Regions from separate parts of the Paenibacillus sp. Y951 genome, predicted to be linked through region 1. Evidence: riboswitches for the same ligand, from Rfam matches in the RefSeq annotation. Region 1 holds a riboswitch; each other region holds the start of a gene.
What was found. Region 1 has a riboswitch for thiamine pyrophosphate ahead of AC1TPB_RS04875 (ECF transporter S component). Riboswitches for the same ligand answer to the same signal wherever they lie in the genome.
Positions count from the first base shown of each region.

Region 2: another riboswitch for thiamine pyrophosphate. It lies ahead of AC1TPB_RS19745 (ABC transporter substrate-binding protein); the one in region 1 lies ahead of AC1TPB_RS04875 (ECF transporter S component).
Region 3: another riboswitch for thiamine pyrophosphate. It lies ahead of tenA (thiaminase II); the one in region 1 lies ahead of AC1TPB_RS04875 (ECF transporter S component).

Region 1 is NZ_JBXCIY010000003.1:19,592-24,182, forward strand. It holds gene AC1TPB_RS04870 (ATP-binding cassette domain-containing protein) at 1-920, opposite strand, end outside; gene AC1TPB_RS04875 (ECF transporter S component) at 960-1,532, opposite strand; TPP riboswitch at 1,608-1,718, opposite strand; gene AC1TPB_RS04880 (LOG family protein) at 1,800-2,372, opposite strand; gene AC1TPB_RS04885 (hypothetical protein) at 2,851-3,552, shown strand; gene sigK (RNA polymerase sporulation sigma factor SigK) at 3,628-4,158, opposite strand.
Region 2 is NZ_JBXCIY010000017.1:31,810-36,400, reverse strand. It holds gene AC1TPB_RS19755 (S66 family peptidase) at 1-665, shown strand, start outside; gene AC1TPB_RS19750 (glycosyltransferase family 2 protein) at 770-1,849, opposite strand; TPP riboswitch at 1,929-2,035, shown strand; gene AC1TPB_RS19745 (ABC transporter substrate-binding protein) at 2,207-3,232, shown strand; gene AC1TPB_RS19740 (MTH1187 family thiamine-binding protein) at 3,257-3,559, shown strand; gene AC1TPB_RS19735 (ABC transporter permease) at 3,549-4,325, shown strand; gene AC1TPB_RS19730 (ABC transporter ATP-binding protein) at 4,325-4,591, shown strand, end outside.
Region 3 is NZ_JBXCIY010000006.1:109,982-114,572, forward strand. It holds gene AC1TPB_RS10665 (ABC transporter permease) at 1-606, opposite strand, end outside; gene AC1TPB_RS10670 (ABC transporter ATP-binding protein) at 603-1,418, opposite strand; gene tenA (thiaminase II) at 1,415-2,086, opposite strand; TPP riboswitch at 2,262-2,372, opposite strand; gene AC1TPB_RS10680 (MFS transporter) at 2,655-3,962, opposite strand; gene AC1TPB_RS10685 (MarR family winged helix-turn-helix transcriptional regulator) at 4,001-4,456, opposite strand; gene AC1TPB_RS10690 (hypothetical protein) at 4,477-4,591, opposite strand, start outside.

The sequences.
Region 1 (4,591 bases):
AGCAGTAATGAGCTTTTTCCTGCGCCATTCGCACCTGTAATAGCAATCCATGAACCTTCTGTAATCGTAGCATGCTCGACTTCGATAAGTGTACGATTGCCTCGCGAACCACTGAACTTCTCAAGTTCGATGATGATATTAGTACTAGTGGGAGTAGCAGTATGATAAGAAATATGCTTCTGCCCAGATAAATAGGTTTGCCATACATTCGGATACCAAATGCCATATTGAAGCAGTAATTGCTGCTGAGTTTCAAAGATAGAAGAGGGGGTATCATCAGCAACAATTACGCCTGATTCATTCAATATAACAACTCGATCAAACCAATCGAGTATACCATCTACATGATGTTCGACAACAATGACAGTATGCTGCTGTAAACTGTTACGCAAACTTTCCCAAATAAGCTGTTTCCCTTCGGGGTCAAGTAGAGCGGAAGGCTCATCAAGGAAAACGGTATGAGGCTCTAACAGCAGTACTGCTGCCAAAGCAAGTCGCTGCTTCATCCCTTGGGAGAGACTTCCAATCGGCGTATGCAGTGATGGAAGTTGAAGCCCAACTACATCAAGGACATGACGCATCGCTGGCTCCATTAACTCGCGAGCCATTTGTCGATTTTCTAAGACGAAGGCAAGCTCCTCATCAACATAACGCATACAAAATTGGGTGTCAGGATCTTGAAAGACAAATCCCCAATGTTCTGGCGTCTGAATCGATGTACAGTGCATCGGAACAGAGGAGTAGGTAGGGATGATACCACTTAGTACTTGTAGCAATGTAGATTTTCCCGAGCCGCTAGGACCGAGAATAAGAATCTTTTCTCCTTCAGCGATATGTAAGTTGAAATCTTGGAAGACTAATCTTTGCTCTCCACTGAATTTGAGCCGTAATTGCTCCACACTTACTGCGATATTAGCCAAACGCTATTCCTCCATTCGTATGCTTCCAGCATTACTTCATTATTTTTGCAATTGCTCGAGTTCTTTCTGATCAATCGGTCGTACTAACGACGTCACTTTAGTTTTCTCCAATGCACGAACAATATAGTAAGCAAAAATACCTGTAAAGATAAATGAACTAATGACACGCAAGCCGTATTTCACGATTAAAGCCCAAGTTTCCAAATCGGCATAGCCATAGCCAAGATCTAGCATAAAACTACCTAGACATGACAGAACTCCCGCCAAGCCAGCAACGACTAAATTATATTTTTTGTAGCGGAAACTAGCAAATACAAGCTCAGCAGCAAGTCCTTGTACAAATCCATACATTAATACTTCTAAGCCTGCTGATGCCATAATCGAGGATAGGGCAGAAGCTGCAACACTAGCGATTAGAGCGGCACCAGGTTTGCGGACAACTAGATAGGCAAAGGGACCAACCATGAACCACATGCCATAAATCAATTGTCTGAAAGTTGGGAGTATCGGCTTCACTACACTGTAAAGATTATCCCAGAAATGCATAATAACTCCGAAAACAATACCAATCATAATAATAACGACAACATCTGTAAGCTTTAATTTGTTCATACTGCTAACCTCCAACATTTTTTGTGATGGAAGCATAAAAAGACCGTCTGGTAATACGCAGACGGTCAGAAAAATTTCTTCTAGAACCCCATTCTCTACGCTGGTATTATCCAGTTCAGATCAACGGTCAGTAGCGGTACTAGCTACTATCTCAGCCTGATTCCTCAAGCACCCGGACGGTTTCATATGCAACTGTCTTATAATTTACTACAATTTCCTATATTATACAATAGCTTTAGGTAGGAAAGTTTCGGTTGTAGCGGTAGTCTAAATTTTTTCATATGTTTTCAAGCCTGGGTGAGTGAAGCTTGAGAACTGATTAAGTAATTCGGCAGCATCATTAGCTACAAGGTTCATCTCGTTATACATTGGCTTCAAAAATTGCTCCTGCTGCATATGATCGAAGAAGGAGAGGAGATGGTCATAGTAGCCATTCACATTCAATAATCCACAAGGCTTCTGATGTAGACCGATCTGGCTCCAAGTAAATACTTCGAAAAATTCTTCCATCGTACCAGGCCCACCTGGTAATGCAATAAAGCCATCTGCTAATTCCATCATCTTATGTTTACGCTCATGCATATTGTCTACTTTAATAAGCTTGGTAAGTCCATGATGCGAAATTTCGCGTTGCTCTAATAAGGCAGGAATGACACCGATCACTTTTCCTCCTTCTTGAAGTACAGTATCAGCAATGATACCCATAATTCCAACACTCGCTCCACCGTATACAAGGGTTAGCTTACGTCTAACTAATTCTTTGCCAAGCTTTATCGCTGCCTCACGATATACATCTGATGCGCCCATACTGGAACCGCAATATACTGCAATTGTTTTCATGATAGTCCTCAATTCTAAATTATTATGCATCTATATCTTGTGTGATTATACTACTATTGTAAGTGGATAGTCTATATATACGAATAAAAGGAGCATCTTGAATTTCAATGGTTGCTTTTACTTTATCAGAAGCAACGCCATTAAAGTTTTGGTAGTACATACTTTGGATACCAATCTCTAGCGATGTAAAAGCATCAAATCCACTTTCACCATCTCTTTATGTATTGATATGGGATATGTATACGTAACAGAGCCATCATCGTTTATTTTTACGTCTTTAACACCTTCATTTTTGGCAGATGCGCAAGTTTGTTGAACTTTAACATTGATTAATATGCCTCCCTTGTTATATATTAGATGATTATAGCATTAACTATATTAATAAACTAACAAACTATTATCGCGGTAAGAATGGTAATAGAATAATAATTATACTTAATAAACTCTTAGACTTGAAGTTCAAGACGCGAGGTGTTAAATGAAATTTGCAAAGATTAGTGTAATGATTAAACGTATTGTAATAGCTATTATTTTTATTAGTATAGTGGTTTGGGCTTATAATTATTATAGTGAAGAAGTGTTTTATATTAATGATATTAAGTATTCAGAAAACGCCCAGGAACATAATAATATTACTTCCTATACAGACAATAGTGGCAATGAAATTAGGCTTATTATACATGAAGATTATAGAGAACTAGAGATTGCTAGTGAGAGCTTTAGAATTGAAGAGACAACAGTGAATGTATTCGAGGATATATTTATTGTTTCATATCCAAGCGGAAAAACCTATACTGTAAGGAATATTAATAATAACGATTTACTTATGGCATTTGACGAAAATGATGAGATTGTTGTAAGTATAGTAGCCTATTCAAACAATGAACGAATTCTTTCACCAAACGAAGAATATTATCACCCAAGTAGTTTGGTAGTTGCAGCATACAATGAATATCATGAACAGCAAGGAAATCTAATCATATTTATAATATCACTCATTTTCTTTGTATTTAGTTGGTTGTTGTTTAGTAATAAATCACTGCAATTGTTTATATTTCATATATCATACAGTTTGTCTGTCGTTGAGCCCGAACCTTCCGATTTTTATTTTTCCACCACAAAATTAGGGGCAGTGGGTGGCATGATTGCATCAGTTATATTCTTCTTTCAATCTTTATAAGAATCAATAACAACCACAAAACTTCAAAAAGCTGATATCGGACATAAATCCGATTATCAGCTTTAGGTTTATATATTACCTCTTCCCCTTATAAAACTCATGATACAGCTTCATCAGCGCACGCTTCTCAATCCGAGATACATAACTATGACTTATCCCAAGCTCCTTCGCAATTTCACGCTGAGTACGTTCATCTCCGCCATTGAGCAAACCGAACCTCGTAATCACAACTTCTTTCTGACGATCATCAAGAATACTTAGATTTTTATATATTTTACTTTTTTCCATTTCAAGCTGTACCTGATTAGCGATATCGTCGATATCATTGCCGAGTATATCGATAAGAGTAATTTCATTACCTTCTTTATCCGTTCCAATCGGATCATGCAATGAAACATCTTTACGAGTTTTTTTCAATGATCTAAGGTGCATGAGTATTTCGTTCTCAATACATCTTGCGGCAAAGGTAGCTAACTTGGTCCCTTTACCTGTCTGAAATTTAATTAAGCCGATTGTTCCGATGGAGATAAGATCTTCTTGATCCTCGCCTGTGTTGTCACATTTTTTGAAGTTATGAACAAAGTACAGGGTAAAGTTATTATCTATTCAGAGCAGATATTACTTAAAAAGTCAGGCAAAGGATTCAAATTAACTCTGAAAGATTCATGATGTTAGTGGGTTTCAAAGATTCTGTTTATAGGTCATTATCAAGCTTATAATGGAAGTGCGTTTCATATTAAAGAAGTTGAAAAGCAACGATGTGATAGACTCACCTAAGGAAGTCAAAGGACGGACCAAAATCGTTCATGTTGAGTGTACAGTGTTACTTAAATGGAAAGGGGCTTCCGTCTAAGCCCCTGCAATAATACACCCATTCCCTGAAGGGGAGCAATGTAGTAGTGAATCTTGATAGAGCCATCTTGATGTACTTCTTATCTTTTCAATTACTTGATGGAGCACTTGTTTTGAACTTGCTCATCAATGTTAAGCTGTTCAAACAACGTAACTTTTTTCAAAAAGGCACGGAATTCCACTTCCG
Region 2 (4,591 bases), on a different contig from region 1:
CTATTACATTGAAAACAGGAATTGCAACTGCTCATGGAACGAGTTTCATTGATCTGAGAGGAGAAGTTCTAGACAAGACGACAGCAAAATGGCAATCTGTCTTATCAACTAGAAGTGGAGAATCAATTTTGCAACATTCATCCTCAAATTATCAAAAGGAATGGAAACAGTTGGATTCTTCCACAGAGGTTTATCAGTTAACAGAACCAACTTATTGGAAAGTCATTTCTGATAACTCAGTTAAATTACAAGGTCGTTTACTTGGTGGATGTATAGATGTGGTAAGGCATTTGATTGGTACTCCGTTCGGTGATGTTCAACATTTTCAAAGCCAGTACATAGAAAATGAACCGATCATATGGTATTTAGAAAACTGTGAGTTGGTAACAACCGATGTACGTAGATCATTAGTTCAAATGAAGTTAGCAGGATGGTTTGATCATTGTACAGGTGTTATGTTCGGCAGAAGTAACGCCAATCAACCATTTGACAATTATACGATCGAAGATGTGTATAAAGAGCTTTCTGATGAATTACAAATACCAATTATTTATGATATTGATTGTGGACATATGCCACCACAAATAACATTGATCAATGGAGCATATGCTGAGATAGAAGTAGAGGGCGGCAGAGGGTCATTAAAGCAATATTTTATGCAGTAATTAATTGAAGTTTGATCTAGCAATACACTAGTTGGAAATAACAAAAACAGCCTTGCTTTGATGAAAAAACAAGGCTGTTTGCTATGATGTGAAATTCGCAATTACTACAATAACCCTAATCCCTTGTAGTAGTTCTCATTATATTTCATACTTGGATGATTCGGATTAATAGCCATAGCAAGTCGATGATGTTCAACTGCCTTTTGCAAATTCCCTAGACGATCATAACATACCGTTAATTGCAGTTGAGGTAACCATGTCGCAGTTGCTGGATTATGGAAGCTCATATCGGATGTATATTGGGAAGTTAAGAGCGCTTGCTCGTACCAGTAAATCGCTTGTTGAAATTTGCTATCATTAACAAAAAGCGCACCAAGCTGGCAGCAGAAGTCCGGGCGAGCTGGAATATATTGCAATGTACGAAGCAGATGAATAATAGCTAGATTACGTTGACCAAGTGCTTCATAACAATGAGCTTTACGTGAGCAAGCGGCAACATTATCTTCAACCCAACCCCCATTATCTTCAAGGAAAGTGTCATACCATTGAATCGCTTCCTCGTATCTTTGATGATCACGCAATTCGTTAGCGAAATAGAATTGATCGCGTGGAGAAAACTGTTCCCTAGCTTCATGTCGTGCCAAATAAATATTCAAGTTACGATCACTAGATTGACGCTCTTTGCGGTGCGTAACGGCAACTTCGGAGCTAAAACTTGCACCTGATACTGCCAAGTACTCATGAACGGCACCGATCCAGCGAAAGTTATTACTTCGTTTTACAAGACGATTGCGACGGTAACTGTATGTTGGGTTACCATTATCGTCAAAAGAAAGATGGTATTTCATCGTTACCGTATCGTAATTGAAATCTGGTGTTTGTTTTAATTGCAGTAGACGTTCTAGATCTGCTGGTTGAATAACATCATCGGCATCAAGCCACATAATATAATTAGAGGTTGCTTGCTCAAAGCTATAATTACGTGCATCTGCAAAGTGATTAATCCATGCAAAATCATATACTTTTGCATCAAAACTAGCGGCAATTTCCTTTGTACGATCTGTTGATCCTGTATCAACGATGATGATTTCATCTACTGCTTGTTGTACGCTAGCAAGACAACGAGCAAGTACATTTTCTTCATTTTTGACAATCATACATAGACTTATTGTAAACACATTCATCCATCCTTTTTTTGATTTTATGAAAAGGGGTAGTCAAAGAGAAATGACTTTGCTATAATGACCAATAGATTGACCAAGTGAATACGCTTTGGGGAGCTAGTAAGCTGGCTGAGAGGGAATGAACCAATTCCGACCCGTGACCTGATCTGGATAATGCCAGCGTAGGAATGAGAGCATACTTTTGCATGAGATGAAGTTATAGTGGAAAACTATACATAATCTATTCTATGCGAAGTAACAGCCGAAATTGACGGCGCCCTTCCTAATTTATAGAAGGGCGTCTTTTTATTTACCTATGTAAATCAGCGTGTTCTTCTTGGACGATCATAATTAGAGAGATGAATGGGAGAGGAAGACATGAAAGTAAATGGATTGAAATGGTTATTAGTTATCGCATTATTGTATGTAGTAACGGCATGTGGCAATGAACAGGTGAAGGAAGGTAATCAAGCTGGGACGACTGGCGCAGGCGACAAAACAGAGACGCTTCGAAAGGTTCAGCTCGTACTTGATTACACACCGAACACGAATCATACCGGGTTATATGTGGCGCGTGATAAAGGCTATTTTGCCCAGCAAGGTCTTGAAGTTGAAATTATTTCTCCAGTACAAGGCGGAGCAGATGCAGCAGTAGGCTCAAACAATGTTGAATTTGGTATTAGTTATCAAGAGAATGTAACGGTAGCAAGAGTAGCGGGTGTTCCTGTTGTGTCATTGGCGGCGATCATTCAACATAATACATCGGGATTTGCATCTAAGAAGGACAAAGGCATTGATTCACCTAATAAATTCGAAGGTATGCGTTATGGCGGTTGGGGTTCCCCAATTGAAACGTCAATCATTGATTCTTTAATGAGAACGGATAATGCAGATTTTGATAAATTAGAAATTGTAAACATGGGTGATAGCGACTTCTTCACAGCAGTTGAGCGCGATGTTGATTTCGCATGGATTTTCTATGCTTGGACAGGTATTGAAGCTGAGCTGCGTGGTGTCGATTTGAATATGGTGTATATGAACGAATACAATGAGAACTTAGATTACTATACGCCAGTTGTTGTAACAGGTGAAAAACTCGTTAAAGAAGATCCTGAGCTAGTTCGTTCATTCCTCGCGGCAGTTGCGAAAGGTTATCAATATAGTATTGACAATCCAGCGGATGCGGCGGAAGTATTAATTGCTGCTGAGCCAGATTTGAATGCGGAGCTTGTAAGAGCGAGTCAACAATGGTTAAGCCCGAAATATCAGGATGATGCACCCCGCTTTGGTGAACAGAAGTTGTCGGTATGGAAAGGCTATGCCGATTGGATGTATAGCAATGAATTGTTAAACGGCGAGCTAGATGCAGAAGCAGCATTTACAAATGAGTTTTTACCACAATAAACCAATACTAAGGGGATATTACAAATGGCTAATGCATTATTAAGTATTCAGATGATTCCGAAAACACATAATGGCGAAAGTGTCATTCCATATGTAGATCAAGCGATTGCAATTATTAAGCAATCTGGTCTACCTTACCGTGTTGCACCAATGGAAACGACAATGGAAGGTGATCTTCCAGAGCTATTGCAAATTGTCCAACGTATGCACGAGGCAATGATTGAAGTTGGTTGTCCAGGCGCTTTATCACAAATCAAAATTTCATATAATCCAATTGCTGGAGCATCGATGGATAGATTGCTGGAGAAATATCCGGATGGCAAATAAGCAATCTCGTTGGAGTAATATATGGCCCCCAGTGGTGACACTTTTATTTATTGGCATCGTCTGGGAGTTAATTGTAAGGATGGAGCTTGTCTATAGTTGGCTTATTCCTTCTCCAATTGGTGTATTTCAAGGTATGATCGCGGATTGGTCACGCTTGATGGAGCATTTTGCTGCTACAACTAAGTTATCGCTTATTGGCTTTGCAGGTGGAGCTATCGCCGGGTTCGTGCTTGCAGCAGTGCTACATTTTCTTCCTATTGTTAGGAAAGGGTTTTATCCGGTATTGATCTTATCACAAACGATTCCTGTCATTGTTATTGCTCCTATTCTTACGATGCTACTTGGATATGGAATGATGCCGAAAATATTTCTTATTATTTTAGTTTGTTTCTTCCCAATATGTATTGCTACACTGGGAGGACTCGCTCAAGCAGATCATCAGCTTAAAAATTATTTGAGTATGATCGGAGCATCGAAATGGCATCTGTTTATTCATTTGGAGCTACCGAGTGCGCTTACTAATTTATTCAGTGGCTTGAGAATTGCTGTTTCGTATAGTGTACTAAGTGCAGTCGTAGCGGAATGGTTATCACCAAAAGTTGGTTTAGGTAGTTACTTGATCTTATCTTCCAGAGGATATATGCCGGATCGAGTGTTCGCTTCGGTGCTCTTAATTGTACTACTAAGCCTTTTCCTATTTTGGATTATCTCCTTTATTGAGTCGCGCTTTGTTCATTGGCGTCCGAAGAAAGGAAGTGAAGGCTAATGCTTGAATTGAACGGGGTTTCTAAGTCATTTACACATAAAAAACAAGACAAACAAATTCTGCAAAACATTAGTCTGCGTGTAGACGAAGGGGAGTTTGTATCTGTTATTGGTCCTTCGGGAAGCGGGAAAACAACGCTATTTCAAATTATTGGTGGGTTAGAGCCAATTAATGAAGGTGAAGTTTGGATCAATGGGCAGCAGACAACGGGGCAGCGCGGTCATGTTGCCTATATGCCACAGCAAGCATCGTTAATGCCATGGTAT
Region 3 (4,591 bases), on a different contig from region 1:
ACCGTTTTCCCCTCCAAGCCATTCCCCCAGCGTAGCGCCTCCCACGCTTATAGCTGCAGCCATCTTCAATCCAGTAAAGAAACCCGGTAGAGCAGATGGGAACTTCCACTTGAGGAAAAGATCTCGTTTACTGGCCCCCATCGTCTGCATCAGCTCTCCGATATCGGGATCGGCAGAGCGGAATCCAGCCGCTGTATTCACGGCAATAGGAAAGAAAGTGAATAAGATTACAACGGCGACCTTACTCCATATCTCGTAGCCAAACCACATCACCATAATAGGTGATAATGCGATAATGGGAATCGTTTGGGAGGCGACAATCAACGGATAAATCGTCTTATTAGCCAAGCTTGAACTTTCAATCCAAACCGCAGCTAATGATCCGAACAAAGCTGAAATTCCGAGTCCAAGTAAAGCCTCTCCTAGGGTGACGATAAAATGCTTCTTAAGCAGCTGTCCGTTATCCCACATGGATACGAACACATCTGATAACTTAGGAATGATGTAATGTGGAATGTGAAAAACTCTCGTCCCAGCCTCCCACATAATGAACAGTAATAGAACGAATGAAAGGGCGGGCACATAAGCTATAACATTACGTCTCATGTCCTCCCTCCTTCAGAATCGACCGGACCACGACCGATGCCTCCAAGCAGCTGACGCTTTAAGCCTATGAATGCCTCGTCCATCGTCACTTCATAGCTACGGGGGCGAGACAAATTTATAGTCAGCTCTGTTAATGTTGAAATGGGTGAGTTCTCCGCCACAAGCACCCTATCGGATAAGAGCAGTGCTTCATCGACGTCATGTGTGATGAACAAAATAGTTTTACGATGTTGCTCCCATACCTGCAGCAGCCATTCTTGCATACTCATGCGCGTCATCGCATCCAAGGCGCTGAAAGGTTCGTCTAGAAGAAGCAGCTCCCCTCTTCCGAGAAGGGATCGCAGGAACGATACTCTTTGACGCATTCCGCCAGATAGCTCGTGCGGATACTTGTTTTCAGTTCCCTCCAGCCCTAAGTCCGGAAGCAGTTCCAGTACCTGACGACGAGCTTCCCGCTTCGTCGCCCCTCCTATTTCCAAGCCTAGCGTCGCATTCTCCAGCACAGTTCTCCAGGACATAAGGCAATCCTTTTGGGGCATATAACCGATTTTGCCAAGTTTGCTTGCCGCTGCTGCCGTGTCTCCCTCTGCTCCAATCGCAATTTTTCCCGCTTGAGGGGCTAGTAATCCAGCCAGCAACCGAAAGAGGGTTGTCTTTCCTATACCACTGGCTGCAAGAATACTAACGAACTCTCCTTGTCTAATGTCGAAGTCGAGCCTTTCGAACAATGGAGTCTCTTCGGGATAAGAAAAGCTAAGTCCGCGTACCGATAACGCGATCAGCTGCCCCTCTATTCTTCCGTCTACACTCAAACCGGCCACTCTTCCATCCGATAGGCCATATCCCAGAACATGTATTCAAGCTTGGACGCGACGACAAAGTGTTTCTCTAGTTGCACAAGCTCCTGCTCGGGCAAACCTTCCGCCAACTGATCCATCAGACCGATACTCCAATCGGTAAGTGCTCCGAATTCATCGGAACCATACATTAAGATCCATTCCCGGTACAGTGAATGATCCAAAGCGCCTGGGTACTTCAAGTAAGTAGTTCCGATTTCCCTGTAACTCCACATACAGGGGAGCAGAACTGCCACTACCTCTGCTAGCGAGCCTTGTGTAGCGGCATCCAGCAAATATTTGGTATAAGTTACTGTGGTCGGAGAAGGTTGCGTCTGTTCTAACTGTTCACGCGCCACTCCGAGACGTTCCGCATATTTTCGATGCAACTCCATTTCCACGTTCAGCGTAGAGTGGAGCAGCTCTGCGAATTTGACCATTGTATCTAGATCCCGAGCCTTCATACTTCCTATAGCGAACATCTTGGCATAATCGATAAGATACACATAATCCTGCTTGAGATAATAAATAAACCGATCAGTATCCAGCGTGCCTGCTCTTAATTCCGTCAGAAACGGATGCTGGTGACTTTTTGTCCATATCTCTTGAGCTGCACGATACAATCTTTCACTAAATCTACTCATTGGGAACCCCCGCTCACTTTATAGTTTTCTATCAACGTCAATCACTGTTGCTCTTTGGCTTTGTCCGGTTGGTATTACACATTATTAATTAAGGAATCTATCATGGCTTCTACGCTCCTTCATGTAGAGAGCGGGCTAGAAAAACAGAAAAAAACCATTCGAGAATACACGAATGGTTACGATTCGATAAGTTCTCTACGCCAGCATTATCTGGTTCAGATTAACGGTCAGGGAAATAACGTTCCCAATCTCAGCCAGACTATATCTAGCACCCGCACTCTATTTAATTTATTCCACTATATCCCATAAAATCATAATTTACAACAATAGTTAAAATATTGCACAAATCCCGAAAATACATTACGTAATGTATTTACTTCCATTTCTATTCCACGCTCTACCCTTCCGCTAGTCGCACAAGAAGAGCCCAAGCATTTTTATGCTTGAGCTTTGTCAGCTTAATTTGTAGGAAAGTGCGGCTCTTTATAAGCTGATTTCTTACGAGCGACATAAGCGCTTCACATGTGTCATATGTGAAATATATCGACTCAATACATCTGCCTACACCCTATTTCTTCGTACGCTTCATTGCATAGATAACTACACCAATCGCAAATAGAATCATACAAATAGATGACAATCTATACATCATCTCATAAGAGGTAAACGTAACGATTACTCCTAAAATAATTGCTCCAAGTGAAACTCCGACATCAGTGGAGTTGTAAAACAAGCCATTCACTGTGCCGTAATCCTCTTTGCTTGCAGATCGAAGCATCCACGCCTGTAAAGTAGGTTGGATGGAGCCAAATCCTGCTCCATATAATAACGCCGACACAATAAGCATGCTCATTGATGTCGTGTAAGATAGTACAATCATACTTACAATAACAAAAATCGCTGCAGGAATAAGTACTATAATCGGACCTTTACGGTCGAATATTTTACCCGCAATCGGACGAACCATCAGTATCGTTAACGCATTGAACAAGAAAAATAGTCCTACTTGAGATAAATTCAGCTGTTCGCCATATACTGCAATAAAACTTAATATACCGCTGTAAGTAACGGATAATAGTACATTAAGTATCGCAGGAAAATAAATAGGGAAGATCATAATATCTCGCATACCGCTTTTCTTCACTTGCTGCTGTCCATGAGTATGAACGACTTGTTGTGAAGTAGCTTTAACAGTTGCGATATTGTCTGATTCCTTGTTTTTCTGACGCTCAGCTAACTCTGTTGTCGGATTTTTTTTATTGGATCGCAGCTTATACACCCCTGCGATAAAGAGCATCGGGAACATACAAACGACTGCTCCAGCACCAATACTCGCTAATGTTGTAAATCCCGAAGCATTCATAATACTCATCCCAGTCAATGGACCAATTGACATCGCAAGACTGGTCGAAAGTCCAAAATAGCCTATACCTTCACCCATTCGTTTGGGCGGTATAATTTGCGTAACTAATGTGGGGATAATTGTACTACCAACACCAAAGCCAAAACCATATACCGCGCGCATCAATAATAATGGGGCCACTGATTCAGGCAATGCACATAATATTGTTGATACCGCCGCAACAATTAATCCTGCAGTTAATACGATCTCTTTCGACCAACGCTTTATCCAGCGGCCGGTCAAAAGCCTCGCAATAATCGCTGTAATCGCAAATGCACTAGTCGCAAGACTAACATGCATATCTCCACCATTCAAATTCCCTTTAATATGGATTGAAAATGATGATAATAACATCTGTAAATTAAGAAATAATAAAAACGAAGCTAATGATAAAGTAATAAATTGCTTCGTCCATAGGCGTGGCTTTTCAATTGCCTTCGCTCCGTTATTCAAAGTCATCCGTTGTCCGTTCATGTTGCTTCATCTCCATCTTATCGCTCTAGCTTCTTTATCTATACTTTAGTTTCTAACACTTGGTTGAAATAACTATTTAGCTCCATTAAATACTGCTTTAGCTGATCGTGTGATTCCATACCAATACAAGCCTTTACTTCTTCAGAAATGCTTTCTTCAATCGGAATGGTTTCTGCAATTAATTGTCTTCCTTGATCGGTGGCATAAATTCGAAGCGATCGACGATCTACTTCATCCTCTTTCCGAACAATGAACCCCTTATGCTCAAGCTGATGTAAAATGCGCGTCACCGTCGGCTTATCCTTGAACGTACGAGCCGCAATGTCCTTCTGTATCATCCCTTCATCATCTACCACATGGTACAACACTGACCATTGCTCAGGAGTAATATCATATGCCTTCAACCGATGCATAAGTAATGCAGCAAGTTTATTGTACGTTGCTCCGAGAAGGAAACCAACTGACATGAGCGGTTTATTCACTTGTTTTTCCATATTAATACTCCGTTTCGAAATTAGTTGTCTAGACAATCATATACTTCTGAAATGATTATTTCAACCTTATAATGATTATTAATAATCTCAACAGCTTTAATTAACATAACAAATAATGTATATGGATAACTTATT